Regions from separate parts of the Yersinia alsatica genome, predicted to be linked through region 4. Evidence: predicted binding sites of a transcription regulator. Region 4 holds the regulator's gene; each other region holds the start of a gene.

Region 1 (7,730 bases), 460 kb from region 4:
AGTCACCGGAACGGTAGTTGCATCACCGGGTGAAGGCCAAAGTTTTGAAATTCAGGCCACGGCTATTAAAGTCGTCGGTTGGGTCGATGATCCCGATACCTACCCAATGGCAGCAAAACGTCACAGCATCGAGTATCTCCGTGAGGTCGCGCACTTGCGCCCACGGACTAACTTAATCGGCGCGGTTGCTCGCGTTCGCCATACCTTGGCGCAAGCCATTCACCGTTTCTTCGATGAGAATGGCTATTTCTGGGTTTCTACCCCACTAATCACCGCCTCAGATACCGAAGGCGCTGGCGAAATGTTCCGTGTATCCACATTGGATCTAGAAAATCTGCCACGCACAGATACCGGTGCTGTCGATTTCAGCGAAGACTTTTTCGGTAAAGAAGCTTTCCTGACAGTATCCGGTCAGTTGAATGGTGAAACCTACGCCTGTGCGTTATCAAAAGTTTACACCTTCGGCCCAACTTTCCGGGCAGAGAACTCCAATACCAGCCGTCATTTGGCTGAATTCTGGATGGTAGAGCCTGAAGTGGCTTTTGCTTCCTTAGATGATGTCGCCGGTTTGGCTGAGAAAATGTTGAAATACGTTTTCCAGGCAGTACTGAACGAACGTGCTGATGACATGAAATTCTTTGCCGAGCGCGTAGATAAAGATGCTGTAGATCGCTTACAGCGTTTTGTGACTTCTGACTTTGCTCAGGTTGACTATACCGACGCCATTGAAATCTTGCTGGCATCGGGCCAGAAATTTGAAAATGATGTGTCTTGGGGGATTGATTTGTCTTCTGAGCATGAGCGCTATTTAGCTGAGAAACACTTTAAAGCGCCGGTAGTGGTTAAAAACTACCCGAAAGATATCAAAGCTTTCTATATGCGGATGAATGAAGATGGTAAAACCGTAGCCGCGATGGATGTCCTTGCCCCGGGTATCGGCGAAATCATCGGTGGTTCACAGCGTGAAGAACGTTTAGATGTGCTGGATGCTCGTCTGGCAGAAATGGGCCTCAATAAAGAAGATTATTGGTGGTATCGTGACCTTCGTCGCTATGGCACAGTGCCACATTCAGGTTTTGGCCTTGGATTTGAGCGTTTAATCTCCTATGTAACAGGAGTTCAAAACGTTCGTGATGTTATTCCATTCCCTCGCACACCGAGAAATGCCAGCTTCTAAGTTTATCATTTAGAAAAAATTTGTATTTTTGTATAAAAAAAAGCCAGCTCAGCTGGCTTTTGTCATTTTTTAAAGTTCGATCTAAGTCACAAAGTTCCCTGATATTTACATTTAGTAACACATAGTTTCCCAATGAAACATATTCAGGTAATTGGTAGCATTTTCGGTGTGGATTATAGGGCCGGTGAATGGAACACTGCGTTCAGACACAGACGACACCAAACTCTCAACAATAGTTCCAAAAAAATTATTGGCGGCAGTGGCAGGTGTCCGAATAAAACCAATGAGGGTAATAATAATGATGAAGCGCAATATTCTTGCAGTAGTAATCCCAGCATTGTTAGTAGCTGGCGCAGCTAATGCAGCAGAAATCTACAACAAAGACGGCAACAAACTTGACCTGTACGGTAAAGTTGACGCGCGTCACCAGTTCTCTGATAACGCTAAACAAGACGGCGACAAATCTTATGTTCGTTTTGGCTTCAAAGGCGAAACCCAAATTACTGACCAACTGACCGGTTACGGCCAGTGGGAATACAACGTTCAAGCAAACAACACCGAAGGCGGTGACGCTCAAGATGGCAACGCAACCCGTCTGGGCTTTGCTGGTCTGAAATTTGCTGAATTCGGTTCATTCGACTACGGCCGTAACTACGGCGTAATCTATGACGTCAACGCATGGACTGACATGCTGCCAGTGTTCGGTGGTGACTCAATCTCCAACTCTGACAACTTCATGACTGGCCGTTCTACTGGTCTGGCAACTTACCGTAACACCAACTTCTTCGGTCTGGTTGACGGCCTGAACTTTGCCCTGCAATACCAAGGCAAAAACGAACGTAATGGCGATGTTAAAGAATCTAATGGCGACGGCTTCGGCATGTCTTCCACTTATGATATCGGCTACGGCGTGAACTTCGGTGCTGGTTACTCTACTGCAAACCGTACTACTCTGCAGAAAGATGCTTCTACCGCTCCAGGCAACCAAGCTCAAGCATGGAACGTTGGTGCTAAATACGACGCAAACAACGTATACTTGGCTGTTATGTATGCTGAAACTCAGAACATGACTCCATACGGTACTGTAGCTAACACCATCGCGAACAAAACTCGTGACCTGGAAATTACTGCACAATACCAATTCGACTTCGGTCTGCGTCCATCTTTAGGCTACGTTCAGTCTAAAGGCAAGGATCTGAATGACGCAACTGGCGACAACCATGACCTGTTGAAATATGTTTCTGTTGGTTCTTACTACTACTTCAACAAAAACATGTCTACCTATGTTGATTACAAAATCAACTTGCTGGACGAAGATACCTTCACTGTTAAAAACGGTCTGAACACAGACAACGTTGTTGGTGTTGGCTTGGTTTACCAGTTCTAAGTTAAACTTAATCACGCAGTTTATCTGCTGACATAAGTTGAAAAAAAGACAGGGCCTCGGCTCTGTCTTTTTGTTTTCCCTTTAGTCAATCTAGGGATATTACGCTGCTGATTGACCTATTCTGCCGATTTTTCACCCTGAATCCCCCCGCCTCACAACATTCATTTCTTTTTCTCGCAAACGGTTGGCAAAGACCGCAACTGGCGCTACCCTGATGGTTCTGTTTGCTTAACGCTAAGCCATGGAAGCCTCTGACATGTTTGAAAAAATCACTGCTGCACCTGCGGACCCAATTCTGGGCCTGACCGATATTTTCCGCGCGGATGACCGCCCTAATAAAATCAACCTGGGGATCGGTGTCTACAAAGACGAAACCGGGAAGACGCCGGTGCTGACCAGCGTAAAAAAAGCTGAGCAGTATTTGCTGGAAAATGAAGTTACCAAAAACTATCTGGGCATTGATGGCCTGCCCGTTTTCGCCAGTTGTACTCAGGAACTGCTGTTCGGTACCAATAGCGCGATCATTACTGATAAGCGCGCGCGTACTGCTCAAACGCCTGGTGGTACTGGTGGATTACGTATCGCCGCTGACTTTATTGCCCACCAAACCAGCGCCAAACGTGTCTGGGTCAGCAATCCAAGCTGGCCAAACCATAAAAACATCTTCGCTGCTGCTGGATTAGAAGTTGTTGAATATGCCTATTATGACGCTGCAAACCATGCGCTGGACTTCGATGGCCTATTAAGTAGCCTGTCAGAAGCCCAAGCGGGCGATGTCGTGCTATTCCATGGCTGCTGCCATAACCCAACAGGTATCGATCCAACAGAAGCCCAGTGGAGCCAATTAGCTGAGCTGTCTGTAGCCAAAGGTTGGCTGCCGCTGTTTGACTTCGCTTATCAAGGTTTTGCCAAAGGTTTGGAAGAAGATGCCCAAGGTTTGCGTATTTTTGCCGCGAAGCATCAAGAACTGATTGTTTGTAGTTCTTACTCCAAAAACTTCGGCCTGTATAATGAGCGCGTTGGTGCTTGTACTGTTGTTGCCGCAAGCAGTGAAATAGCCGATATTGCTTTCAGTCAGGTTAAAGCTGTTATCCGTGCCAACTACTCTAACCCTCCTGCTCATGGTGCTTCTGTGGTTGCGACCATACTCAGCACCCCTGCGCTACGCGCAATTTGGGAACAAGAACTGACTGACATGCGCCAACGCATTCATCGTATGCGTCAGTTGTTTGTGAATACCTTGCAGGAAAAAGGCGCTCAGCAAGATTTTAGCTTTATCATTAACCAGAACGGCATGTTCTCATTCAGCGGTCTGACTAAAGAACAAGTTCTGCGTCTGCGCAATGAGTTTGCTGTTTATGCCGTAAATTCTGGCCGTGTTAACGTTGCTGGCATGACACCAGACAATATGGCACCACTGTGTGAAGCCATCGTTGCCGTGCTCTGATTAAGTGGTAATGTCTCACTGTAAAAGGGTGCCTTGGCACCCTTTTGTTTTATACATAAAGCCAAAAGAATCTTAATGGAACATATATTTGGCAAACTCGTTCATTGGCATTGGTCGCCCGTACATATAACCTTGCAGATAATCAACCTTGTGCGCTTGTAAATAACGCATTTGGGTATCATTCTCGACGCCTTCGGCTATAGTTTGCAGCCCCAGTCGTGTCGCCAGATCGATAACATTCCCCACAATGTGGCTCGACAACGCATCTGAACCAATCATGCCGACAAAACTTTGGTCAATTTTAATAAAGTCGACTTTAAACTTCTGCAAATAAGTCAAACTTGAATGCCCCGTACCAAAGTCATCGATAGCAATAAATACCCCCAGAGCATGAAGCTCTGCAAATAACCTATCTGTAGTCTCATCGGCAACAATCAACTTTCGCTCGGTTAGCTCTAGCGTAATATTGATCTTATTGCAGCCAAAGGCCTCAATAAAATTACGGCAGTCATCTACCAGACTCAAATCACGGCAATGATTGGCGCTAATATTAAAACCAAAGTGGAAACCTTCAGGCAATTGATTGACATAAGGTGCAAATTTTTCACTCACTTGTCTCATAATAGAGCGCGTCATCGGCACGATAAGTTCACTGTCTTCAGCCAACGGAATAAATTGATTAGGTTGAATTAGACCATGCCCAGGATGCTGCCAGCGCATTAATACTTCGCAGCCAACCCAGCATTGATCCTTACCGGATACAATGGGCTGCATATAAGGAATAAATTCATTATTTTCTAATGCATGTTTTAATACTAAGGTTGGTGATGCCGCCCTACCCGATAACCAAAAAACCAGTGTGGCAGACCCGACACTCATTAGGATGAAGAAAATTAAGCTGCCTCGCGAATATTGCCAGGCATAATCTAAATATTGCTGATGGGAAAGAGTGGTACTTAATGAATACGCATATTTCTCAGATGCCAAATATAAAGGCTCGTCTCCATTTGGCGGGCGACCTGAATGGACTATTCCTGCCGCATCCATCCATGTATTCCCCACTCTCAGTTGCAGCTCAACATTGCTGCTCAAGAGATTCAGAATACTGCGTAAGTAGTAGCCATCGACGGCAACCAAAATACTGTAATCACCGCGTTCCAGCCGGTAAACCATCAGAGCGCGATCCGGCGTCACATCATTGCCCGACATTAATTCCAATTGCCCATTAACAAACACGTCTAAATCAAAAGGAGTCGCGAGTGGGCCATATATTGAGGAACAATAGATCGTGGAGCCTTTCGCTAAACTGACTGAGCGAACATCCGGGATCATTACCACTTGATCCCGAAGATTCTGTACAACTTGCACACAAGGTTTCCCTAATCCGGTTTCTACCTGAATAGCAGCATGCTGCAAGTTATTAAATATTTGATCAAAGCGAGCTCTGGCTTGCAATAACTTAGCCTCAGCATCCTGATGCATATTGGCCTTGGTTTGTGCATAAATCACTACTGCACCTAACAACAGAAATAGTAATAAAACCATGCAAGCAAAGCCGAGCCGGGACAGTAACTTATTCAGTCTGAAACGACGAAATGGCATAGTAGATTCCATTGAAAGGTGTTCGTCATTTTACGAACTCAAAATGGCAACAAAGAACGATGCCGGATTAATACCAGTGAGATCTTTTTTGTTTTGCTGCGCCTTATCAATATCGTAAAAAACATGCTGACTTAATAGCCATCACCATTATGTCTATAGTACCAATAAATAGCTGATTATTTGTTCACAAAAGACTTTAATCACTCATATTAAATATAACGTAAAAAAGGCACCGTCAGGTGCCTTCATTGTGATCAATACTTGAATTATGCATAGAGTATATGACAGTAAACTTGATGCATCACCAGATTGCAGGTTCTTCTCGTATAAATGGATTAGTCTGCCGCTCATGACCTAGCGTCGACATAGGGCCATGGCCTGGAATAAACGTCATATCGTCACCCAAGGGTAATAATTTGGTTCGGATAGAATTAATTAATTGCTGATGATCGCCGCGTGGAAAATCGCTACGCCCAACACCACCATTAAAAATAACGTCACCCACGAGCGCCAAACGATCCTGTTGATCAATAAAAACAATGTGCCCCGGAGTATGCCCTGGGCAATGTAAGACGGATAACTCCACTTCGCCAACAGTGACTTTGTCACCCTCTTCTAACCAGCGAGTCGGTGTAAAAGCCTCACATTCGCTGAGCCCAAACATTTTACTCTGGGCCGGCAATCCTTCTAACCAAAAAGCGTCTTCTTTTTCTGGGCCATAAATAGGCACCTGAAAATGTGCAGCTAATTCTGCGGCAGCACCTACATGGTCAAGGTGACCGTGAGTCAGTAAAATCTGGCTCACTTTAACGCCTTGACGTGCCACTTCAGCCATAATTTTGGCGGCTTCACCACCTGGGTCCACTAGTGCGGCCTGCCCTGTCGCTTCACACCAGATTAGTGTGCAGTTTTGGCTAAAAGCCGTCACCGGAATAATTTGATATTTCATAAAGCTCCAACCCCAATGCCAACTCAGTAGCTGCGAAGCATTGGCAAAAAATGCGTGTTACCAGGTTCGTGCTGGCCCAGTATCAATATGCACAAAATTACTGCGAGGGTAATATCCTACACCACCTGCGCGCATTTTTAATGCCGCTTTGCGGATATTACTCAATTGAATGCCTTCTATGTGGAAATCCATCGCCCGCCCTTGGGTATGGAAGCTATGTTTAGCCACACCCCGGCTACGTTCACGTAGTTCATTATTGGTATCAAGTGAGCGATAACCTGAAATAAGCTGTACCGGTTTAGTGGTACCGAGAAGGCCTTGCAGACGGTAGAGTTGATCAAAGAGGCGTGGATCGATGGTTTTAACTTTATTAGCCCGATAATCGCGGAATAGATGATTTAAGCGGGAAAGTTCGTCTTTGTTATAGCTTCGACCATCAAAGAATTCGGCTTTTATCGACTCACCTGTATTCAAATTATTCAGGGTCAAGATACGTGGGCGAGGAGTAGAAAGGGTAGCGAATGCTTGCCCCGGAAGCAGCGATATACCCAACGCTGCCCCGCCTAACGTTAGCCATTTACGGCGATAATTATCAATTTTATCCATGATCTCTGTTAATACCCGGCAAGAATGTCAAAAGTAAGCACTATAAAATGTGCCGTCCCGAACCATAACCGCCTACGGAAAACCAGTCAACCCGCATTCGGTACGCATTCACTGTGCGTTTAGATTTAGGGGCTGGGCACCCATTAATGAGTGCCCACAAGACAACCCGATATTGAGACCATTAGTTATTGAGTTTTACTGCATTTATTGCAGCAAAAGTTCAGCCTGTTGGGAGATTTGTGAACCTGATCTCACCGTCATATCATAATTGTAAATATCTGTTCTAAACTGCGGTTTGCCATCGTCGGCAACCCATGCCGTCAGGTAATACAGTTGTACCGGGATACGTTGGCGAATGTTGACGTAAGTGGTATTTCCCTGCTTTAAGGTCGAGGACACTCGCGCATCATTCCAACCCGCATCCTGCAACAGCATATTGGCTAAATCAGAGGCTTTATTCACTCGAACACAACCAGAACTAAGTGCCCGGATATCTTTCTGGAACAAGCCATGGTTCGGCGTATCATGCAAATAAATAGCATCCGAGCTTGGCATATTAAAC
Region 2 (7,730 bases), 960 kb from region 4:
TTGTTAAATTAACTCAGGTTATAGACATTGGGGCCATATGGCCCCAATTGACTAAGCACTCTTTATCGATGGCGTTTTATATTTAGCCAAATATTGTGGCTGGAAAATGCACATACGAATTGCAGTACGGTATTCACCATTGATAAAGAACTCTTGTTTTAGCTCACCTTCCAATTCAAAGCCTAATTTGCTGTAGATATGGATCGCTTTTTTATTCTCTTTATCGACGATCAAATAGAGTTTATACAAATTCAGTACGGAAAAACCGTACTCCATCGCGAGTCTTGCGGCTGAGCCAGCATAACCTTTACCTTGATGGGCAGGGTCGATAATAATCTGAAACTCGGCGCGGCGGTGAATATGGTTAATTTCGACCAGTTCGACCAAACCCACTTTGACTCCCAGACCTTCAATAATAAAGCGGCGCTCGCTCTGATCATGAATATGCTTATCATAGAGATCAGATAGCTCGACAAAGGCCTCGTAAGGTTCTTCAAACCAGTAGCGCATCACACTGGCATTATTATCTAATTGATGGACAAACGGCAGATCATCCCGCTCCAGTGGGCGTAACCGGACGCTGCTATTGGTAGACATACTTATTCCTTATAGGGCGACAGCGGCTGCTGCCTTGATAATTATAACCTTATACCCTTCGTACTTGAAGTTACAGGTGTGTTAGCCGCGCACCACTCACTTATGTAAGCTCATCGGGATTCTTTCCCTCACCGCCTTCCTGTAATTCCAATGATGTTGGGGATGACAAAAGAATAAGTAAAAAGGCGCTCACCGTGGAAGGGGAGCGCCTTTAGTTAATCTATTTTTGTCGAATTATTCTGCCGCATACCCTTGTGTGGGTAAGCGCTTGCCATCAAGCCAAGCTGCATTATCTTGCATCACTAAGCGGCCATCAGTAAACCAACTGACGACGAGCGGATAAATGCTGTGTTCCTGAGCTTGCACTCTTTCAACGACATCCTCTTCGGTGTCTTCACTGAAAACCGGGACTTTGGCTTGCAGAATAACCGGGCCGCCATCCAGCTCTTCAGTAACAAAATGCACTGAAGTACCATGCTCTTGATCACCGTTTTCCAATGCTTGTCGATGGGTGTGCAAACCGGGATACTTCGGCAATAGGGAAGGGTGAATATTCAGCATCCGTCCAGCATAATGCTGAACAAATTCAGAGCTGAGAATCCGCATGTAACCCGCCAGCACCAGTAAATCCGGCTGATATTGGTCAATAGCTTGCGCTAATGCCAAATCAAAACTGGCGCGGTCAGAGAATGCTTGAGCATCCAGCGCGTGAGCTGGAATCGCGGCTTGCGTCGCGCGTTCCAAACCATAAGCCTGCGGATTATTACTGAATACCGCACAAATGGTTGCTGAAATGCGCCCTTGCTGCTGGGCATCTATCAGGGCTTGCAGATTGCTTCCTTGGCCGGAGACCAAAACCACTATTTTTTTCATATACCCTTCGTACTTGAAGCGGCAGGGTTGTTAGCTACGCTTACTCACCCGAATCACTTACCTGAGTAAGCTCATCGGGATTCATTCGCTTGCTGCCTACCTGTCGCTCCAATTACTTTGGGTATCCCTAGGTTTGAAGCGGCAGGGTTGTTAGCTACGTTCATTCACCCGAATCACTTACCTGAGTAAGCTCATCGGGATTCATTCGCGATGCGAAAATCTTAAATGGCTGAATGATTAATCGCTGATGTTACGGGTTAATCACCACTTGCTCTGCACCTTCGTCGGCGGCGGCAATCACACCGATTTTCCAGGCTTTTTCACCGGATGCGGTCAGTAACTCAACTGCTTTATCGGCCAAGTCAGCGGGAAGGGCGACCACCATGCCAACGCCGCAGTTAAATGTGCGGTACATTTCGTGGCGGCTGACATTACCGGCTTGTTGCAACCAGCTAAATACCGCAGGCCACTGCCAGCTAGTTTCATCGATAACGGCTTGAGTACCTTGTGGCAATACCCGCGGGATATTTTCCCAGAAGCCGCCACCGGTCAAGTGAGCAATGGCATGAATATCAAGTTGCTCAATCAGGCTAAGAATAGATTTTACGTAGATCTTGGTCGGTTCCAGCAGATGGTCGGCCAGAGATTTACCTTCCAACTGAGTCTGCTCTGGATGGGTATTGCTGACTTCCAGAATTTTACGCACCAGTGAATAACCATTGGAGTGCGGGCCGCTGGCACCTAAAGCCACCAGAGCATCGCCGGGGGCAACTTTGCTGCCATCAATGATTTCGGATTTTTCGACGACGCCGACACAAAAGCCCGCAACATCATAATCTTCACCGTGGTACATCCCTGGCATTTCGGCTGTTTCGCCGCCCACCAGTGCACAACCTGACTGTTTGCATCCTTCGGCAATACCGGTAATGACGCTGGCGGCGGTGTCTACATCCAGTTTACCGGTAGCAAAGTAGTCCAGGAAGAACAACGGTTCAGCACCTTGAACTACCAAGTCATTAACACACATAGCGACTAAATCGATACCGATGGTATCGTGGCGTTTCAGGTCCATTGCCAGACGCAGCTTGGTGCCCACGCCATCGGTGCCTGAAACTAAAATAGGTTCACGGTATTTTTGTGGCAGAGCACACAGGGCACCGAACCCGCCCAATCCACCCATTACTTCTGGGCGACGGGTCTGTTTAACCACACCTTTTATGCGATCAACAAGGTCATTGCCGGCATCAATATCTACACCTGCGTCTTTATAGCTGAGAGAGGTTTTGTTGGTCACTGCGAGGTCCCCACGGCGGTTGGCTGTTTGAGCTTTTACCCTTCTTACTTGGAGCCGCAGGGTTGTTGCTGCACACACTCACCCTAATCACTTACTGATGTAAGCTCATTAGGATTCGCTTGCTAGCTGCCTACCTGCAACTTCAATTACTTCGGGTATAGGAAGAAAACGCGACAATTCTAACAGCGCAGGCAAACGTTTGCGAGTAGCTTGTGATATCACCCTGATTTTTAGCTTTCTTGACTTAATAATGATTTTCTATTGATCTGAATCAGGCTATTCATTGTGGCGTTCAAAAAAAAAGGCGGTATAATCTCGCGATTTTTTTGGCCGCCAGTCGCCTAACCAGGAGAAAAATAATGAAGATCGTTGAGGTGAAACACCCACTAGTAAAACATAAACTTGGTTTGATGCGTGAGAATGACATCAGTACGAAGCGTTTTCGCGAGTTGGCGTCTGAAGTAGGAAGCTTGCTGACTTACGTGGCAACCGCCGATTTGGAAACTGAAAAAGTGACCATCGAAGGTTGGAACGGTCCGGTTGAGATTGAACAGATTAAAGGTAAGAAAATTACTGTGGTGCCAATCCTGCGTGCCGGTTTGGGCATGATGGAAGGGGTGCTGGAAAATGTACCAAGTGCGCGTATCAGCGTGGTCGGTGTCTATCGTGATGAAGAGACCTTGAAACCAGTGCCTTACTTCCAGAAACTGGTGTCAAATATCGATGAGCGGATGGCATTAGTTGTTGACCCAATGTTGGCCACCGGTGGTTCAATGATTGCCACCATCGACTTGCTGAAGAACGCTGGCTGCCAGAGCATTAAAGTATTGGTATTGGTTGCGGCACCTGAAGGCATCAAGGCTCTCGAAGAGGCGCATCCTGATGTTGAGTTATATACCGCTTCCATCGATCAAGGTTTGAATGAACACGGCTATATCATCCCAGGGTTGGGTGATGCCGGTGATAAGATTTTCGGAACAAAATAAACGATGATAGCCGACTTGATAGTCGGCTTTTTTTTGAATGATTTTCAGCGCAAACTTTTTTTAAGCAACCAACATCATATAACCATCTAATTCTAATTGAGAGGATAGAGATAATGAGCCGTCGCACCATTGGCGTCAGCGAGCGCCCACCGCTGCTCCAGACGATCCCCCTGAGTTTTCAACATTTGTTCGCCATGTTCGGTGCCACAGTTTTAGTTCCTATTCTATTTAAAATCAATCCAGCGACGGTGCTGCTATTTAACGGTATCGGAACCTTGCTTTACCTGTTTATCTGTAAGGGAAAAATCCCTGCTTATCTCGGTTCCAGCTTTGCCTTTATTTCACCGGTATTGCTGTTACTTCCGCTGGGATACGAAGTGGCATTGGGTGGTTTTATCATGTGCGGCGTGCTGTTCTGTCTGGTGGCGCTGATTGTGAAAAAGGCCGGCACCGGTTGGTTAAATGTTCTCTTCCCGCCGGCGGCGATGGGCGCGATTGTGGCTGTTATCGGCCTTGAGCTTGCAGGTGTTGCGGCGGGTATGGCGGGATTGCTGCCTGCTGAAGGCGTGACGGTCGATTCAAATACCATCATTATTTCAATGGTGACGCTGGGCGTGACCATTCTGGGATCGGTGCTGTTCCGTGGTTTCTTTGCCATTATCCCTATTCTGATTGGTGTGCTGGTTGGTTATGCTTTGTCATTCGTGATGGGGGTGGTGGATTTAACCCCAATTCGTGATGCTCACTGGTTTGCGTTACCGACGTTCTATACACCTCGTTTTGAGTGGTTTGCTATTCTGACTATCTTGCCAGCGGCGCTGGTGGTGATTGCCGAGCATATCGGGCATTTGGTGGTAACCGCGAATATTGTCAAAAAGGATTTAATTCGTGACCCAGGCTTACATCGCTCGATGTTTGCCAATGGTATTTCGACGGTTATCTCCGGCTTCTTTGGTTCCACACCGAATACCACTTATGGTGAGAATATCGGCGTTATGGCGATTACCCGTGTTTACAGTACGTGGGTGATTGGCGGCGCGGCGATTCTGGCTATTATGCTGTCGTGTATTGGTAAGCTTGCTGCTGCGATTCAGGCGGTGCCCGTCCCGGTCATGGGCGGTGTTTCACTGCTGCTGTACGGCGTCATTGCCGCTTCAGGTATCCGCGTGTTGATTGAGTCAAAAGTTGACTACAACAAAGCACAAAACCTGATCTTAACCTCTGTTATTCTGATCATCGGGGTGAGTGGCGCGAAAGTAAATATTGGCGCGACTGAACTGAAAGGTATGGCGCTGGCAACGGTTGTGGGTATTGGCTTGAGCTTATTGTTCAAAGTGATCAGCTTGATCCGCACTGAAGAAGAGATTATTGACGCACCGGATGAAGAATCCGCGCTGAAATAAACTGGGATCTGGCCGAGCGCTTATTGTCAGTTCGGCCAGATTGTCGCCTAAGATCAGGTTTTTATGCTGTTGTAATTTTTTGTGGTAAGCTTGCCATGTTTTCCCGCCCGTTTTGTTGGTTGAGGTGCTTCTGAATACGCCGGCACAGCTTTCACTGCCACTCTATCTTCCCGATGATGAAACTTTCGCTAGTTTTTATCCGGGGGAGAACCCGTCCCTATTAGCGGCGATCCAGTCCGCTGTGCATCAGTCTCATGGCAGTTATATCTATTTCTGGTCGCGTGAAGGCGGTGGCCGCAGCCATCTGTTACATGCCGCTTGTGCTGAGTTATCGCAAAAAGGCGAGGCTGTTGGTTATGTCCCACTAGATAAACGTGCCTATTTTGTGCCGGAAGTGCTGGATGGCATGGAGCAACTCGCGCTGGTGTGTATTGATAATATTGAGTGTATTGCCGGTGATGAGCAGTGGGAAATGGCGATATTTAATCTCTATAACCGCATTGTAGAAACTGGTCGTACCCGCTTATTAATTACCGGCGATCGTCCACCACGCCAATTAAATCTCGGCTTGCCGGATCTAGCTTCCCGCCTTGATTGGGGGCAGATCTATAAATTGCAGCCGCTGTCAGATGATGAAAAACTGCAGGCTTTACAATTACGTGCCAAATTGCGTGGTTTTGAACTGCCGGAAGATGTTGGCCGTTTTCTGCTAAAACGCCTGGACCGAGAAATGCGCACCCTATTTACGACGCTCGATCAACTGGATCGCGCTTCTATCACCGCCCAACGTAAGTTGACTATTCCTTTTGTGAAAGAGATCCTGGGGCTTTAATCCCCCTGCGTCCTTGGCGCCGCAGCGGTGTTAGCTGCGCTCACTCACCGAATCACTGACTTGAGTTAGCTCATCGGGATGAGCTCGCTGACTGCCTTGCTGCAACCCCAATGACTTTGGGGTGCCCTGCGTTTGTGGCACCGCAGCGGTGTTAGCTGCGCTCACACACCCGAATCACTGACTTGAGTCAGCTCATCGGGATGAGCTCGCTGACTGCCTTGCTGTACTCAGTTACCAACCCCGAATCACGGCAAGATCTCCAGCACCTGCTCTGGTGGGCGGCCTATGCGTGCTTTGCCTTGATAAACTACAATCGGGCGCTCGATGAGCTTAGGATTCTCACTCATCGCTTGCAGCAATTGATCCTGTGTCAGTGCCTTATCCGCCAGATTCAGTGTTTTGTAGAGATCTTCTTTGGTGCGCATCAATTGACGGGCATCACTGAAACCTAGCTGTTGCAGTAATTCTTTCAGGGTTGCCACTGAAGGTGGGGTATCTAAATACAATACCACTTGCGGCTTAATGCCATGCTGTTCGAGGAGGGCGAGGGTCTCCCGGCTCTTGGTGCAGCGTGGATTATGATAAATCGTGACCTCTTTCATCGTAACTTTCCTTAAGACTTCTGATATTTGCGGAAGCGCTCATTCAATTGGCGCAACTGGTCAATGCGAGCATCATAGCGAGCTTGTTCTAAACTCCCTAACTTCACTCGTGCGCTGGCATCGCTAAGTAAACCAATGGCTTGCGTCAATTTACCACTTAATGCCAGACTTTCTGCACGAGCTGCCAGTTCTTGGTCGCGTAACCCCATTGCAGCAGCTGCTTGCGCCAGCAGATCCCAACCATTCGGATCATTTGGGTTAGCGAAGGTATAGCGGTTCAGTAACTTAATGGCAGCAGCCGGCTGCCCGCCCTGTACATACGCATTAGCCAGATTCAGCTGTAATACCGGCTGTTCATCTTTTTGTGCTGCGATCGCTTTTTGTAACCGCTCAATAGCTTGCGCCGGTTTGTTTTGCCCCAAATCGATATCTGTCATCAAATCGAGGAACCAAATATTGCCCGGCTGTTGCGCTAACAGTGGTTGTAACTGATTGCGGGCTTCATCATATTTTTTGGCTTGATACCACAAAATAGCCTGGCCATATTTAGCAGCCAGTTGCTCACGAGTGGTGCCTTTACTCAAGGTGTCTAACAGGTCTGGCGTTAGGCTATTTTCAGTCGAACCATACATGCCAAGAATACGAACCTTGGCGAATAGATAGTCTTGCGACGAGGCAATAGGGTGCGGCTTCATCTGATTGGCACGGTTACGCGCATCGGATAGGCGGCTGTCCGGCAAGGGGTGAGTCAGCAGCATTTCGGGTGGTTTGGAGGCATATCGCGACTGATCGGCCAGTTTTTGCAGGAAGTTTGGCATGGCCTGCGGATCAAACCCTGAACGTTGCAGCACTTGAATACCAATGCGGTCAGCTTCCTGTTCGTTGCCTTGTGTGAAGCTGATGATACCCTGCTGAGCCCCCGCCAGAGTGCCACTCAAGCCCGCCATACCCGCTTGCGGACTGGCCATGGTCAGTAGAATTGAACCTAATACGCCAACCCACGTCAGCGGTGCCATTCGTTGCTGTTCTTCCATGGCTCGCGCCAGATGACGTTGTGTTACATGGGATATTTCATGGGCTAAGACTGATGCCAGCTCACTTTCATTGTCGGTATAACGGAACAGGGCCGAGTGCAGCACCACA
Region 3 (7,730 bases), 1.8 Mb from region 4:
GACACGCTCCAGTGGTGAGCCTTATATCACTCACCCGGTTGCTGTGGCCTGTATTCTCGCGGAGATGCGGCTCGATTACGAAACCTTAATGGCGGCATTGTTGCATGACGTCATCGAGGATACCCCTGCTACATATCAAGATATGGAGCAATTGTTTGGGAAGAGCGTAGCCGAGCTGGTCGAGGGTGTCTCTAAACTCGATAAACTGAACTTCCGTGACAAGAAAGAAGCTCAGGCGGAAAACTTCCGCAAAATGATCATGGCGATGGTGCAGGATATCCGCGTCATTTTGATCAAGCTGGCTGACCGCACCCACAATATGCGAACTCTGGGCTCGTTACGCCCGGATAAACGCCGTCGAATTGCTCGCGAAACCCTTGAAATATATAGCCCACTGGCCCATCGGCTAGGTATTCACCATTTAAAAACCGAGCTGGAAGAGCTGGGTTTTGAAGCGCTCTACCCTAATCGCTACCGCGTCATTAAAGAAGTGGTAAAAGCGGCTCGCGGTAACCGCAAAGAGATGATTCAGAAAATCTTGGCGGAGATTGAAGGGCGTCTGACCGAGGCAGGTATCCCTTGCCGTGTCAGTGGTCGTGAAAAGCATCTCTATTCCATCTATTGCAAGATGAACCTGAAGGAGCAGCGTTTTCACTCCATCATGGATATCTATGCTTTTCGGGTTATCGTTAAAGAAGTCGATACTTGCTACCGTGTTCTGGGTCAGGCTCACAGCCTGTATAAACCCCGTCCGGGCCGCGTAAAAGACTACATCGCCATCCCTAAGGCTAACGGCTATCAATCGTTGCATACCTCATTAATCGGCCCTCATGGGGTTCCGGTAGAGGTGCAAATCCGTACTGAAGATATGGATCAGATGGCCGAAATGGGGGTTGCGGCACACTGGGCTTATAAAGAGCAAGGTGAGTCCGGCACCACCGCACAGATCCGCGCTCAACGCTGGATGCAAAGCTTGCTGGAGCTCCAGCAAAGTGCGGGCAGCTCATTTGAATTTATTGAAAGTGTAAAATCTGATCTTTTCCCTGATGAGATTTACGTTTTCACCCCGGAAGGGCGCATTGTTGAATTACCTGCTGGCGCAACACCGGTCGACTTTGCTTATGCTGTGCATACCGATATCGGTCATGCTTGTGTGGGCGCTCGTGTTGACCGCCAGCCATACCCGCTTTCTCAGTCACTGAGCAGTGGTCAAACCGTTGAAATCATTACCGCTCCGGGTGCACGGCCAAATGCAGCCTGGCTGAATTTTGTCGTCAGTTCGAAAGCGCGCGCTAAAATTCGCCAATTACTGAAAAACCTTAAACGCGATGAGTCGGTCAGCCTTGGCCGTCGGTTACTGAATCATGCATTGGGGAATGGGCGGAAACTATCTGATATTTCAGAAGAAAATATCAAGCGCGAGCTGGACCGCATGAAGCTGGCTACGCTGGATGATTTACTGGCGGAAATTGGCTTGGGTAATGCAATGAGTGTCGTGGTGGCTAAGAACCTCTTAGGTGACCCATCAACACTGGCAACCTCCGGTGGTACCCGCAATTTGGCAATTAAAGGTGCTGATGGTGTTCTGATTACCTTTGCCAAGTGCTGCCGTCCAATTCCGGGTGACCCGATTATCGCCCATATCAGCCCAGGTAAAGGTTTGGTTATCCATCACGAATCCTGCCGTAATATTCGTGGTTACCAAAAAGAGCCTGAGAAATTTATGGCGGTTGAATGGGATAAAGAGACTGAGCAAGAGTTTATTGCTGAAATCAAAGTCGACATGTTCAATCAACAAGGTGCTTTGGCGAATCTGACGGCGGCAATTAATGCTGCTGAATCTAATATTCAGAGTCTGAATACTGAAGAGAAAGATGGCCGGGTATACAGCGCCTTTATTCGCCTGACTACTCGTGACCGAGTCCATCTGGCTAACATTATGCGTAAGATTCGTATCATGCCAGATGTGGTTAAAGTCAGCCGTAATCGTAATTAACGCCTATGAATCCTCAACGCTATGCGCGGATTTGTGAAATGCTTGCCACCAGGCAGCCGGATCTAACGGTCTGTCTGGAGCAAGTCCATAAACCCCATAATGTGTCGGCGATTATTCGTACTGCTGATGCCGTCGGTATTCATCAAGTACATGCCATTTGGCCAACTACCCAAATGTACACGCGACTTTCTTCTGCCGCAGGAAGCAACAGTTGGGTTCAGGTCAAAACACATTCTCATATTGCTGATGCTATTACCCATCTGAAATCGCAGGGTATGCAAATACTGGCGACTCATCTATCTGATAAGGCTGTCGATTTTCGTGAAATCGACTACACCCGCCCTACCTGTATTTTAATGGGGCAGGAAAAAACCGGCATATCTCAAGAAGCACTGGCATTGGCCGATCAGGACATCATTATTCCGATGATCGGAATGGTGCAATCACTGAATGTCTCGGTCGCCTCTGCGCTGATTTTATATGAAGCGCAGCGACAGCGGCAAAATGCAGGTATGTATCAGCGGGCGCAGAGTGTTTTGCCACAAGAAGAGCAGCAGCGACTCTTGTTTGAAGGTGGATACCCGGTATTGGCGCAAGTAGCCAAACGTAAAGGGCTTCCCCAGCCTTATATTGATGACCAAGGCCAGGTTATTGCCGATGCGCAATGGTGGTCAGCCATGCAATCCACGGAGTCTTAAATGAAAGGCCGCCTGCTGGATGCCGTACCCCTCAGTACACTTTCCGGTGTTGGCGCAAGTCAGGCTGGGAAACTGGCGAAAATGGGTCTGGAGACGATTCAAGACCTGTTGCTTCACCTGCCACTACGTTATGAGGACCGCACCCGGCTCTATCGTATTGGTGATCTGCTGCCCGGCCTTTCAGTGACGGTTGAGGGCGAAGTCATTCGTTCCGACATTAGTTTTGGTCGGCGGAGGATGATGACCTGCCAAATCACCGACGGAAGCGGTGTCCTTACCCTGCGTTTTTTCAACTTCAATGCTGCAATGAAAAACAGCCTGTCTCCGGGCAAGCATGTTATTGCCTATGGTGAAACCAAACGGGGTAATACTGGGCCGGAAATCATTCACCCTGAATATCGGGTACATGGCGAGAATATTGGTGTTGAATTGCAGGAATCATTGACGCCAGTGTATCCCACCACTGAGGGGATTCGTCAGGCCACCCTGCGAAAACTTATCGATCAAGCGCTGGCAATGCTGGATTCCAGTGTTATTGCTGAGTTATTACCGATAGAACTAAGCCGCTCTCTGATTAGCCTGCCAGAAGCTATTCATACCCTGCATCGCCCACCAGCTGACATTCAACTGGCCGATTTAGAGCAAGGCAAGCACCCTGCCCAGCGGCGGTTGATTATGGAAGAGTTATTGGCCCATAACCTCAGCATGTTGGCGGTCAGAGCGGGAGCGCAAAGTTATCGGGCGCTACCACTGCTGGCTGAAGAGCAACTTAAACCACGTTTTCTGGCGGCACTACCTTTCACGCCAACCCGTGCTCAACAGCGGGTGGTGGCGGAAATTGAGCAAGATATGACCCATAACTTCCCCATGATGCGGTTGATCCAAGGGGATGTGGGATCAGGGAAAACATTGGTTGCCGCACTGGCGGCCCTGCGGGCTATTGCCCATGGCAAGCAGGTTGCGCTAATGGCTCCCACTGAATTATTAGCCGAGCAACACGCGAATACTTTCCGTCAATGGCTTGAACCATTAGGTCTAGAGGTCGGCTGGCTGGCTGGGAAACAAAAAGGCAAAGCCCGGTTGGCACAACAAGAGGCGGTTGCCAGTGGCCAAGTTTCCATGGTGGTCGGCACCCACGCCATGTTTCAGGAGCAAGTACAATTTTCTGGGCTGGCGCTGGTGATTATTGATGAACAGCATCGCTTTGGTGTTCATCAGCGGCTCGCTTTATGGGAAAAGGGCGAGGAGCAAGGCTTCCATCCGCACCAGTTAATTATGACCGCGACGCCGATTCCACGAACTTTGGCGATGACCGCCTATGCTGACCTTGATACCTCGGTAATTGACGAACTGCCCCCAGGTAGAACCCCCGTCACGACAGTGGCAATTCCTGATACTCGCCGCAGCGATGTTATCCAGCGAGTCAAAAATGCCTGTTTGGAAGAGGGGCGACAAGCCTATTGGGTTTGCACCTTGATTGAAGAGTCTGAATTGTTGGAGGCTCAGGCCGCCGAAGTCACCTGCGAAGAATTAAAAATTGCGCTGCCAGAAATCAAAGTTGGTTTGGTTCATGGGCGCATGAAAGGCCCAGAAAAACAGGCGGTTATGCAAGCCTTTAAACAGGGCGAATTGCAGTTATTGGTTGCCACCACAGTGATAGAGGTCGGGGTTGATGTCCCCAATGCCAGTCTGATGATCATCGATAACCCAGAACGCCTGGGTTTAGCGCAATTACACCAATTACGTGGCCGTGTTGGTCGCGGAGCTGTGGCTTCGCATTGTGTGCTGCTCTACAAAACGCCACTGAGCAAAACCGCCCAGATGCGCTTGCAAGTATTACGTGATAGCAATGATGGCTTTGTTATTGCTCAGCGAGACTTGGAAATTCGTGGTCCTGGCGAATTATTGGGAACACGCCAGACAGGGAGCGCCGAGTTTAAAGTGGCTGATTTGCTGCGTGATCAGGCAATGATCCCTGAAGTACAGCGGGTCGCCCGCCACCTGCATCAGCAATATCCTGAACATGCTCGGGCATTAATAGAGCGCTGGCTACCTGAGCGAACGCGCTATACCAATGCTTAAGTATTTATCTATTGATGTTGAGGGCTGGCCTATAAACCAGCCCTTAATTTCAATTACCCTGCGACTGCAGGGAAGATTGGCAGCAACAGATAAAGCTTAATGACGATCACGTTGACGATATCAATGAAGAACGCGCCAACCATAGGTACCACCAAGAAGGCTAAATGTGACGGGCCAAAACGGTCAGTAATCGCCTGCATATTCGCAATAGCGGTCGGCGTCGCACCTAAACCAAAGCCACAGTGCCCTGCCGCCAGTACTGCCGCATCATAGTTTTTGCCCATCACCCGGTAAGTGACAAAAATAGCGTACAGCGCCATCGCCAATGCCTGGACCGACAGAATAACCAACATTGGTAATGCCAGCGATGCCAACTCCCACAGTTTCAGACTCATCAGGGCCATCGCCAAGAACAATGACAAGCTGACGTTACCCAATACTGATACTGCGCGATCAAAGACTTTGTAGAAACCTATCGCCGACAGTGTATTACTGAGGATAACCCCGATGAATAACACACACACAAAGGTCGGCAGTTCAAACATCGTGCCCTGCAGCCAACCCGAAATAACTTGGCCCGCCATCAGGCAAATAGCAATCATGGCGATGGTTTCGACCAAGACCAATGAAGTAATCATACGGCCGGCAGAGGGCTTTTCAAAAGCGGAGGGCACTTCGCTGTCCTCTGGCGTACCGTCTGGCGTGGAAGAGTGCTTGACCAGATAACGAGCGACTGGCCCGCCAATCAACCCACCCAGTACTAAGCCAAAGGTCGCACAGGCCATGGCAACTTCAGTTGCATTTTCAAAGCCATAGCGCTCAACAAATACTTTACTCCATGCAGCGCCAGTACCGTGCCCACCAGAGAGCGTGATAGAACCCGCTAATAGTCCCATCAATGGGTCTAGCCCCATTAATTTCGCGAGCGCAATGCCAATCGCGTTCTGCACCAGTAGCAAACCGACGACGACAAACACGAAAATACTCAGAGCCTTGCCACCAGCACGTAAACTGGCCAAGTTGGCGTTCAGACCGATAGTGGCAAAGAATGCCATCATCAACGGGTCTTTTAGTGACATATCAAAACTGATTTCCCAACCAAGGGTCTTTTGCATCAGTAGCAACATAACAGCCACCAATAACCCACCAGCTACAGGCTCAGGTATGGTGTACTTTTTGAGAAAAGGGACAGTTTTTACCAGCTTTCGGCCTAACAATAAAACCAGACAGGCCGCGACTAGCGTGCCATAGGTATCGAGATGAAACATCTTGGTACTCCATGCGATTAAAATATCGAGTAAAAATATGACGTTAGACATTTCCTTAATAAACGCCAAAGCAGTTAGAGGGGGATTAGAAAAAAAAATGCCGCTAATTACAAGGTTAGTGATAGAAAAACATGAATGAGCGCCCGATAAGAATATTTAAAAAAATACGGCGCAACCGATTGCTTTTGTGAGGCGGATCATTAAAATGCCCTCTTTGCCGATCCGGGAATGCCACTCCATGTCTACGCAATCCGCCGAACTTGATGCCCCACAGCAGGCAACAACTCGCCCCAGCGAACTCATTTATCGTTTAGAAGACCGCCCACCCATCGCCCAAACACTATTTGCTGCATGCCAACACTTACTGGCCATGTTTGTTGCGGTAATAACCCCTGGCCTGTTGATTTGTCAGGCACTGGGATTACCGGCGGAAGATACCCAACGCATTATTAGCATGTCGCTGTTTGCATCTGGTTTGGCATCACTGCTGCAAATTAAAACGTGGGGGCCGGTCGGCTCCGGCCTGTTATCAATTCAGGGCACCAGTTTTAACTTTGTTTCTCCACTGATTATGGGTGGACTGGCGCTGAAAAATGGTGGGGCGGATATCCCTACCATGATGGCGGCACTGTTCGGTACCTTGATGGTTGCATCCTGTACTGAAATCATACTTTCCCGCTTCCTGCATCTGGCGCGCCGCATTATTACACCACTGGTATCCGGTATTGTGGTGATGATTATCGGGCTATCATTGATTCAGGTTGGACTGACATCTATTGGCGGTGGTTATGGCGCAATGAGCGACCATACCTTTGGCTCACCGAAAAACCTGTTATTAGCCGGTTCAGTACTGTTAGTCATTATTTTACTCAACCGCCAGCGCAACCCCTATCTGCGCGTCGCGTCTTTGGTTATCGCCATGGCTGTGGGTTACTTGCTGGCTTGGACGCTCGGCATGCTGCCGGAAAGCCGCCCAGTCGTCGATACCGCCCTGATTACTATTCCAACGCCGCTTTACTATGGTTTGTCTTTTGACTGGAATCTGCTGGTGCCGTTGATGCTTATCTTTATGGTCACTTCGCTTGAAACCATTGGCGATATCACGGCAACTTCAGATGTGTCAGAACAGCCCGTTCATGGCCCACTGTACATGAAACGCCTAAAGGGCGGCGTGTTGGCGAATGGCTTGAACTCAATGTTATCAGCGGTGTTCAACACCTTCCCTAACTCTTGTTTCGGTCAGAACAATGGCGTAATCCAGTTGACCGGTGTTGCCAGCCGTTATGTCGGTTTTGTTGTGGCGCTGATGCTAATTGTTCTGGGTCTGTTCCCAGCGGTGGCTGGATTCGTGCAACACATCCCTGAACCTGTTCTAGGTGGGGCAACCCTCGTGATGTTCGGCACCATTGCTGCCTCCGGCGTGCGTATCGTGTCACGTGAAACTCTCAATCGCCGCGCAATTATGATTATGGCTTTATCATTGGCAGTCGGCATGGGTGTGGCACAGCAGCCATTGATTCTGCAATTTGCACCTGATTGGGTGAAAACGTTACTTTCTTCTGGGATTGCAGCCGGTGGTATTACAGCCATCGTACTTAACCTCCTCTTCCCACAAGAAAAATAATCTTTTCGCTAACACGTCACAAAAATGGCCGGTCGTAAACGATACCGGCCATTTTTTTATGC
Region 4 (7,730 bases):
ACCAACACGCCAAACAAACCGCTATGAGCAAACTGATGAAACAAGTCGGCAAACCTTATCGCTGGGGCGGCACCTCCCCTAATACCGGTTTTGATTGCAGCGGGCTTATCTATTACGCCTATAAAGATGTCATCAGAATAAAAATGCCGCGCACCGCCAACGAAATGTATCATTTGCGCGATGCAGCACCGGTTAAACGCGCTGAATTAGAAAGTGGTGACCTGGTGTTCTTCAATATTGCTAATCGTGGTGTGGCCGACCATGTAGGGGTCTATTTAGGCAACGGCAAGTTTATTCAGTCCCCGCGGACGGGCGAAGAGATCCGCATCAGCATGATGGATAATGACTACTGGCAAGATCACTATGTCGGCGCGCGCCGGGTAGTGACACCAAAAACCATCCGCTAATCCTTACTCTGGCACCCGGTAAATCTATCAGGTGCCTACCTCTCACCATCCCCACCAATCACATAACTCAATGCGTTTAATTTTCGTGCAATCCCCCATCTTGTAGTGTGGTTATATCTGTCATTCCTGTTGAAAGTTGTTAAGATTAATACCCACAACAAAAATACAACAATTATGATTTAACCGCTCTTCGCCGCATCATGGCTACAGCTAATGACCGGATTTGAGGAGCAAACACCCTGAGCAACCCCGAAAGGAGAGAGCTATGTCTTTTGAATTACCCGCATTACCTTATGCACAAAATGCACTGGAACCGCATATTTCGGCTGAAACACTGGAATATCATTACGGCAAGCATCACAACACCTATGTGGTGAATCTTAATAACCTGATTAAAGATACTGAGTTTGCTGCTAAGACGTTGGAAGAGATTATCAAAACCTCCAGCGGCGGCATCTTTAACAATGCTGCCCAAGTCTGGAACCATACTTTTTACTGGCACTGTCTGTCGCCGAATGGCGGTGGTGAACCAACGGGCAAAGTCGATGATGCCATTAAGCAATCTTTTGGTTCTTTTGCTGAATTTAAAGCGCAATTTACCGACGCCGCAGTGAAAAACTTTGGTGCAGGTTGGACGTGGCTGGTCAAGAAAGCGGATGGCACTCTGGCAATTGTCAGTACATCGAATGCAGCAACACCACTGACAACCAGCGATAAGCCGTTGTTGACTGTGGATGTGTGGGAACACGCTTACTATATTGATTACCGCAATGCGCGGCCAAAATATCTGGAGAACTTCTGGGCTTTGGTTAACTGGTCTTTTGTTGAGCAGAATTTAGCTTAATAGCGGCGTAATAATTAAGGGCGGGTAAACCGCCCTACTTATCACCGGCAAGCGGCTTAATTAATTCATTACCGCCACGAAGCTAAAGACAATAATCATTGCCAGCGCACCAACAGTCGTAATCAGCGACATCTTCAAATTGGTATCCATAAAAACTCCTCAGCCGGTTAATTTTAGTAGGGAAAAGGCACATAATTAGTGCGTTAAATTATTTTCCCACAGATAGGAAAAAAAATCTTGTGCTCATTACGCACTTTATAACATTGATTAGCTCTTCCACTTTCCCTCCAGATCAGACAAAATTCGCAGTTCATAACTGCATACCGACTAATAACGTCCAATAAAAACTCTCAGACGACCAGCTGACTCAACCATCCAGCCTACTATCGTGCTTCTGTCTGAGCGGTTTTCGAGTAATGCAGGCAAACGATTAACATAATACTTACCTGCTGTAACAGGTAAGCTTAGGAGTCATTTTTTTATGGCAACGATTAAAGATGTGGCCAAACACGCGGGTGTGTCCACCACCACCGTTTCACACGTGATCAATAAAACTCGTTTCGTCGCCGAAAATACCAAGGCTGCTGTGTGGGCAGCCATTAAAGAACTGCATTATTCGCCCAGTGCTGTGGCTCGCAGTTTGAAAGTGAATCACACTAAGTCAATTGGTTTACTGGCGACATCCAGTGAAGCCCCCTATTTCGCTGAAGTGATCGAAGCGGTTGAAAATAGCTGCTATAGCAAAGGCTATACCCTGATTTTATGTAACTCTCATAATAATCTGGATAAACAAAAAGCTTATCTGGCCATGCTGGCGCAAAAGCGTGTTGATGGGCTATTAGTGATGTGCTCAGAATATCCCGAGCAACTGTTAGGGATGCTGGAAGATTATCGTAATATTCCAATGGTAGTTATGGATTGGGGCACCGCGCGCGGTGATTTCACCGATTCAATTATTGATAATGCCTTCGAGGGTGGCTATATAGCTGGCCGTTATCTGATTGAGCGCGGCCATCGTGATATCGGTGCTATTCCCGGCCAGTTATCACGTAATACCGGGGGCGGTCGCCATCAGGGCTTCCTGAAGGCATTAGAGGAAGCCAATATCACGATACGCGATGAATGGGTGGTTCAGGGCGATTTTGAACCTGAGTCTGGTTATAAAGCCATGCATCAGATTTTGACGCAAAAACATCGTCCGACCGCGGTATTCTGTGGCGGAGATATCATGGCGATGGGCGCAATATGTGCCGCTGATGAGTTGGGTTTACGCGTGCCGCAAGATATTTCGGTGATCGGGTATGACAATGTGCGTAATGCCCGCTATTTCTCACCGGCGCTAACCACGATCCACCAGCCCAAAGAGCGATTAGGTGAAACCGCCTTTGCCATGTTGCTTGATCGTATTGTCAGCAAGCGCGAAGACCCACAAACCATTGAAGTACACCCGAAACTGGTAGAGCGCCGTTCTGTCGCTGATGGTCCGTTCCGCGATTACCGCCGTTAATCCTCTTCGGCCAGTCACATTCCACGTGACTGGCCGCTAGTGCTGCACGCCGCCGTCATCCGCTGCATTGCCATCCTTTAACCATTCGTCATTTAGCGTGACACTGTCACCTAAATAGTCCAGTAACCACGCTAAAGCTGGGGAGTGATTATTCTGTTCCCAGGTTAAGCAGCACGGGCTATCCGGCAGTGGTTCAGCTAACGTCAATGCCACCAACTGGCCATCGGCAATCAGCGGCGACACCATATGGGCTGGCACCATACCAATGCAAAGCCCTGCACACAGGCAGTCAATCCCCGTCGTCCAGTCCGGTGCTACTAATCGTTGCTGATTATCCAGCGTCCAGGTATCTCGCTTAGGCAGATTTCGTGCCGTATCTTCCAGACAAAGTGAAGGATATGGCCGCAACTGATTGTCGTTAAGTGGCCCGGTTAAACGGGCTAAAGGATGGTTCACACTGACTACACAATGCCAGGTCAAAAAGCCCATATCGCGAAATACAAACCGCCCTCTCACCGGGATGGCCCGGGTGGCACCAATGGCCATATCGGCTTGCCCATCGACCAAAGCATCCCAGACACCATTAAACACCTCATAGCGCACCCGCAGCTCCACGTCAGGGAAATGGCGATAAAAATCCAGCACCAGGCGGCGACTTCGCTGCGGTTTGACGATTTTATCTATCACGATATTTAATTGCCCCCGCCAGCCATTCGCCACCTGTTGGCACTGACGGCGCGTGTTATTCATTTTTTTGATAACATCCCGGGCTTCTTTGATGAAAACCACTCCAGCCTGAGTTAATTCGACATCGCGATGACGCCGCTCAAACAGGGGAACTGCCAGCCACTCCTCCAGTTGGCGCACGGTATAACTGACGGCAGACGGCACACGGTGCAATTCTTGAGCAGCCGCACTGAAGCTGCCGGTGCGCGCCACAGCATCAACCACCTCCAATGAGTATTCAGACCACATTATTTTCTGCCTCTCTATATTCAATTATTTGGTGTCAATTTTTTTGATAGCTTCTCGCAAATATTACCGTTTCACAACTGATTATCGTAGCGGATAGAATGCCCCCCGCTATAAATCCCTAATTATAAAGCTGTCTCAAGACAGCAAATTGCCTGCAAAATTATGATAAAGAGAAATAAAGTATGAAGACGTCAACAAGTTTCATGTTCTATCTGGCGGGTTTGAGCATGTTGGGGTACTTGGCCACCGATATGTATTTACCCGCCTTTGGTGCCATGCAACAAGAATTACAAGCCTCCGCTGGTTCCATTAGTGCCAGTCTCAGCATCTTCCTCGCCGGTTTCGCTATCGCCCAGCTTATTTGGGGGCCAGTCTCCGACAAGCTGGGCCGCAAACCAGTGCTATTAGCTGGATTGGGGTTATTTGCCATCGGCTGTTTGGGGGTGTTGTGGGTTGAGACAGCAACACAACTCTTGGTGCTGCGCTTTATTCAAGCTGTGGGGGTCTGCTCAGCAGCAGTGAGTTGGCAAGCATTAGTGGTAGACCGCTACCGTGACGGTAAAGCCAACCGGGTCTTTGCCACAATTATGCCGTTAGTGGCGTTATCTCCGGCACTCGCCCCATTATTGGGTGCTTGGCTATTGAACCACTTCAGCTGGCGCTCAATTTTCGTCGTACTGTTGGCCGTGACACTGTTACTTTTGATCCCCACTGCACTACTGAAAGAGCGGAAAAATGCCCCATCAGATAATACGGTGCAAAATAAAAGCGCCATTAGTTTCTGGCAGCTCCTAAAATCGCCAGTCTTTAGCGGCAACGTGATGATATTTGCGGCATGCAGCGCGGGGTTCTTCGCCTGGTTAACCGGCTCGCCTTTCATTCTGGGTGAGATGGGATATAGCCCCAATGCCATTGGTTTGAGTTATGTTCCACAAACTTTGGCCTTCCTGCTGGGGGGGTTTGGTTGCCGCAGCGCACTGACTCGGATTAAAGGCAATACCCTGCTGCCTTGGCTGTTGAGCGGCTATGCCATCAGCATGGTTGCGCTCTATTTGATCGCAACATTGACCACGCCAACGCTGATAACTTTACTTATTCCATTCTGCTTAATGGCGCTTGTGAATGGTGCCTGCTACCCTATTATCGTAGCAAATGCATTAACCCCATTTCCGGCCAATACGGGTAAAGCCGCAGCACTACAAAATACGTTGCAGCTCGGTTTGTGTTTTGTCGCTAGCATGGCGGTTTCGGCTTATATCAGCCAGCCCTTGTTGGCCACAGTCACAGTGATGTTATCGACCGTTATTTTGGCATTTCTGGGTTATGGCATTCATTGCTACGCTTTGCGCAAAGAAAAAAGCCACACTGACAGTACTGGCTATAATTGCGCTGAGTCATAATTACCAATAAAAATAGTCACTAACGAACATGCTGGCCGGGAACGATTTATTATTGAGAAAGCGTCCCGGCAAGCCTATACTCGATTTAACCGATAACGATATCATTAAAAAAAAGCATTATCTTAAGCATTTTCTGTGCGCGTGGATTGCGTCACATTTACTCTTATGGATGAGTCGCCCTAACTCCAAGAGTCATTAGGGTTTCTTCTTAATCTTCCTCTTTACCTGAAGTAATGGGAGCTGCAACAACACTGCAACTTCAAATACCAAGGGTATGTCCGTAAAGGACATCAGACACCAAGGTCACGACAACCTATTTGGTATGTATTCGCGTATATCGACAGTGGCGCGGGTCATAAGTCAGAAGAAAGTGATGGAGAAGCTATGAGTTCATCCTGTATTGAAGACCAGAGTATTCAAGAAAATCCGTGGTTCCGCATTGTGCAAGAAATGCTGACTCGGGCTGATATTGAAATCAATGGCTCACGCCCCTTCGACATTAGAGTTAATAACCCAGACTTTTTTAAGCGGGTATTACAAGAAGGATCTTTGGCATTAGGTGAGAGTTATATGGATGGCTGGTGGGAGTGCGACCGCCTGGATATTTTCTTCCAGCGAGTACTCAGAGCCGGCTTGGAAAAACAACTGCCACATCATCTCAAAGATACTTTACGTATTGCCGCTGCTCGCATTATCAATTTGCAATCAAAGAAAAGAGCCTGGATTGTCGGTAAAGAACATTATGACTTGGGTAATGACTTATTCAGCTTAATGCTCGATCCCAATATGCAATATTCTTGTGGCTACTGGAAAGATGCCACCACACTTGAGCAAGCGCAGGAAAATAAATTGCAGATGATCTGCGAGAAACTGCAATTAGCTCCGGGTATGAAGCTGCTGGATATTGGTTGTGGTTGGGGTGGGCTTGCCGCTTATGCCGCCCGTCACTTCGGGGTGTCTGTCACCGGTGTCACCATTTCTGCTGAACAGCAAAAATTGGCGCAAAAACGCTGCGAAGGGTTGGATGTCACGATTTTGCTGCAAGATTATCGTGACTTAAATGAACAATTCGACCGCATCGTTTCTGTTGGGATGTTCGAGCACGTCGGGCCGAAGAATTATCACACCTATTTTGATGTGGTAAATCGCAATCTAAAACCTGATGGTTTATTCCTGTTACATACCATTGGCGCCAATCGTACTGATCTCAGTATTGATCCGTGGATTAATAAGTATATTTTCCCCAATGGCTGCCTACCGTCAGTGAAGCATATTGCCAACGCCAGCGAACCTTATTTCATCATGGAAGACTGGCATAATTTCGGTGCAGACTATGACCGAACACTGATGGCATGGTATGAACGTTTTCAAGCTGCATGGCCAAGTCTGGCAGAAAACTATTCACCACGATTTCAGCGGATGTTTAGCTATTATCTGAATGCCTGTGCGGGTGCATTCCGCGCCAGAGACATTCAATTGTGGCAAGTATTATTCAGCCCAAATGGTGTCGAAGGCGGTATTCGGGTTGCTCGTTAATCTCTTCTCTTAAGTTAGCAAGGCAGCGGGCCATTAGCCCCCTGCTTTGCTCTCTGTTAACTAGCTCCGCACAGTTTTTTCTACTGCTGCTGCCGCAGTAGCAATATCGCGCTGTGCCAAAACTCGCTCGACAGTGTCAACTACCGCTTGGGTCTGTGGATCTATTTCGATATTAACCCGATGCCCTAAGCGCTTTTTACCTAATGTGGTCCGCGCCAGTGTTTCGGGGATCAAATGCACACAGAAACGATTCCCCACGACTTCACCGATAGTCAGGCTAATACCATCAATACCAATGAAACCTTTATGCAGTACATATTTCATTAAATCATCACTGGGCATGCGGAACCAGATCTGGCGGTTATTTTCTGAGGTGTATATCTTGGCAATTTCAGCAGTACAAATAATATGCCCGGACATAAGATGCCCACCAATTTCATCACTGAATTTAGCGGCCCGCTCCAGATTAACCACGTCACCAACCTTAATATCCCCCAGATTAGTAATACGCAGCGTTTCTTTCATTAAATCAAAACTGACCCGATTCCCATTCACTTCAGTCACTGTCAGACAGCAGCCATTGTGGGCCACAGAAGCGCCTAAAGCTAATTCAGGCAATAGCTCACTCGGCATTTCCACCACATGGGTGCGGAAGTTGGATTTTTCCTCGATTGCAACCACTGGCGCGGTGCCTTGCACAATACCTGTAAACATACGCCATGCCTCTTATCTGTTATCTATAGAAAGAAAAATGCTATGCCTTGATTTTGCCTCAGAAGATAAGGAAAACCAAACCACTTAGATGAAAAAGGCACTTCCGTGGTATTTCATTGATTAAGCTTGGCGAGTAGGTACAATCTTTATACCCTTTGTACTTGAAGTTACAGGGGGGTTAGCTACGCTCACTCCCCCGAATCACTTACTTGAGTAAGCTCCATCGGGATTCGTTCGCTTGCTGTCTACCTGTAACTCCAATTACTTTGGCTATATTTATTTCCCATTGCTTTATTTGTCGTAAATCGCACGATAAATAATCACTATTAAAATGATAAAAGGTGCAT

The links. Region 4 encodes PurR, which represses purine synthesis genes. Its sites were predicted from a motif close to CANGCAAACGTTTGCNTG; they were not measured.
Region 1: a site for PurR is predicted at 2,738-2,755, ahead of N0H69_RS11320 (amino acid aminotransferase). Genes of this name have one in related genera too.
Region 2: a site for PurR is predicted at 2,953-2,970, ahead of purM (phosphoribosylformylglycinamidine cyclo-ligase). Genes of this name have one in related genera too.
Region 3: a site for PurR is predicted at 6,213-6,230, ahead of gltS (sodium/glutamate symporter). Genes of this name have one in related genera too.

Annotation. Positions count from the first base shown of each region.
Region 1 covers NZ_CP104006.1:2,565,818-2,573,547, reverse strand. The annotation lists gene asnS (asparagine--tRNA ligase) at 1-1,177, shown strand, start outside; gene ompF (porin OmpF) at 1,479-2,564, shown strand; gene N0H69_RS11320 (amino acid aminotransferase) at 2,821-4,011, shown strand; gene N0H69_RS11315 (EAL domain-containing protein) at 4,084-5,613, opposite strand; gene N0H69_RS11310 (MBL fold metallo-hydrolase) at 5,915-6,562, opposite strand; gene mepK (peptidoglycan L,D-endopeptidase MepK) at 6,620-7,168, opposite strand; gene N0H69_RS11300 (L,D-transpeptidase LdtD) at 7,373-7,730, opposite strand, start outside.
Region 2 covers NZ_CP104006.1:2,062,787-2,070,516, forward strand. The annotation lists gene fliB (flagellin lysine-N-methylase) at 1-12, shown strand, start outside; gene speG (spermidine N1-acetyltransferase) at 52-597, opposite strand; gene purN (phosphoribosylglycinamide formyltransferase) at 832-1,470, opposite strand; gene purM (phosphoribosylformylglycinamidine cyclo-ligase) at 1,721-2,764, opposite strand; gene upp (uracil phosphoribosyltransferase) at 3,124-3,750, shown strand; gene uraA (uracil permease) at 3,864-5,153, shown strand; gene hda (DnaA inactivator Hda) at 5,278-5,985, shown strand; gene N0H69_RS09110 (hypothetical protein) at 6,016-6,150, opposite strand; gene arsC (arsenate reductase (glutaredoxin)) at 6,231-6,587, opposite strand; gene bepA (beta-barrel assembly-enhancing protease) at 6,599-7,730, opposite strand, start outside.
Region 3 covers NZ_CP104006.1:4,799,914-4,807,643, forward strand. The annotation lists gene spoT (bifunctional GTP diphosphokinase/guanosine-3',5'-bis pyrophosphate 3'-pyrophosphohydrolase) at 1-1,996, shown strand, start outside; gene trmH (tRNA (guanosine(18)-2'-O)-methyltransferase TrmH) at 2,002-2,694, shown strand; gene recG (ATP-dependent DNA helicase RecG) at 2,695-4,776, shown strand; gene gltS (sodium/glutamate symporter) at 4,830-6,044, opposite strand; gene N0H69_RS21750 (uracil-xanthine permease family protein) at 6,283-7,668, shown strand.
Region 4 covers NZ_CP104006.1:3,022,436-3,030,165, reverse strand. The annotation lists gene N0H69_RS13525 (C40 family peptidase) at 1-407, shown strand, start outside; gene sodB (superoxide dismutase [Fe]) at 673-1,251, shown strand; gene cydH (cytochrome bd-I oxidase subunit CydH) at 1,312-1,401, opposite strand; gene purR (HTH-type transcriptional repressor PurR) at 1,733-2,758, shown strand; gene punR (DNA-binding transcriptional activator PunR) at 2,795-3,733, opposite strand; gene punC (purine nucleoside transporter PunC) at 3,916-5,133, shown strand; gene cfa (cyclopropane fatty acyl phospholipid synthase) at 5,518-6,669, shown strand; gene N0H69_RS13490 (riboflavin synthase) at 6,730-7,383, opposite strand.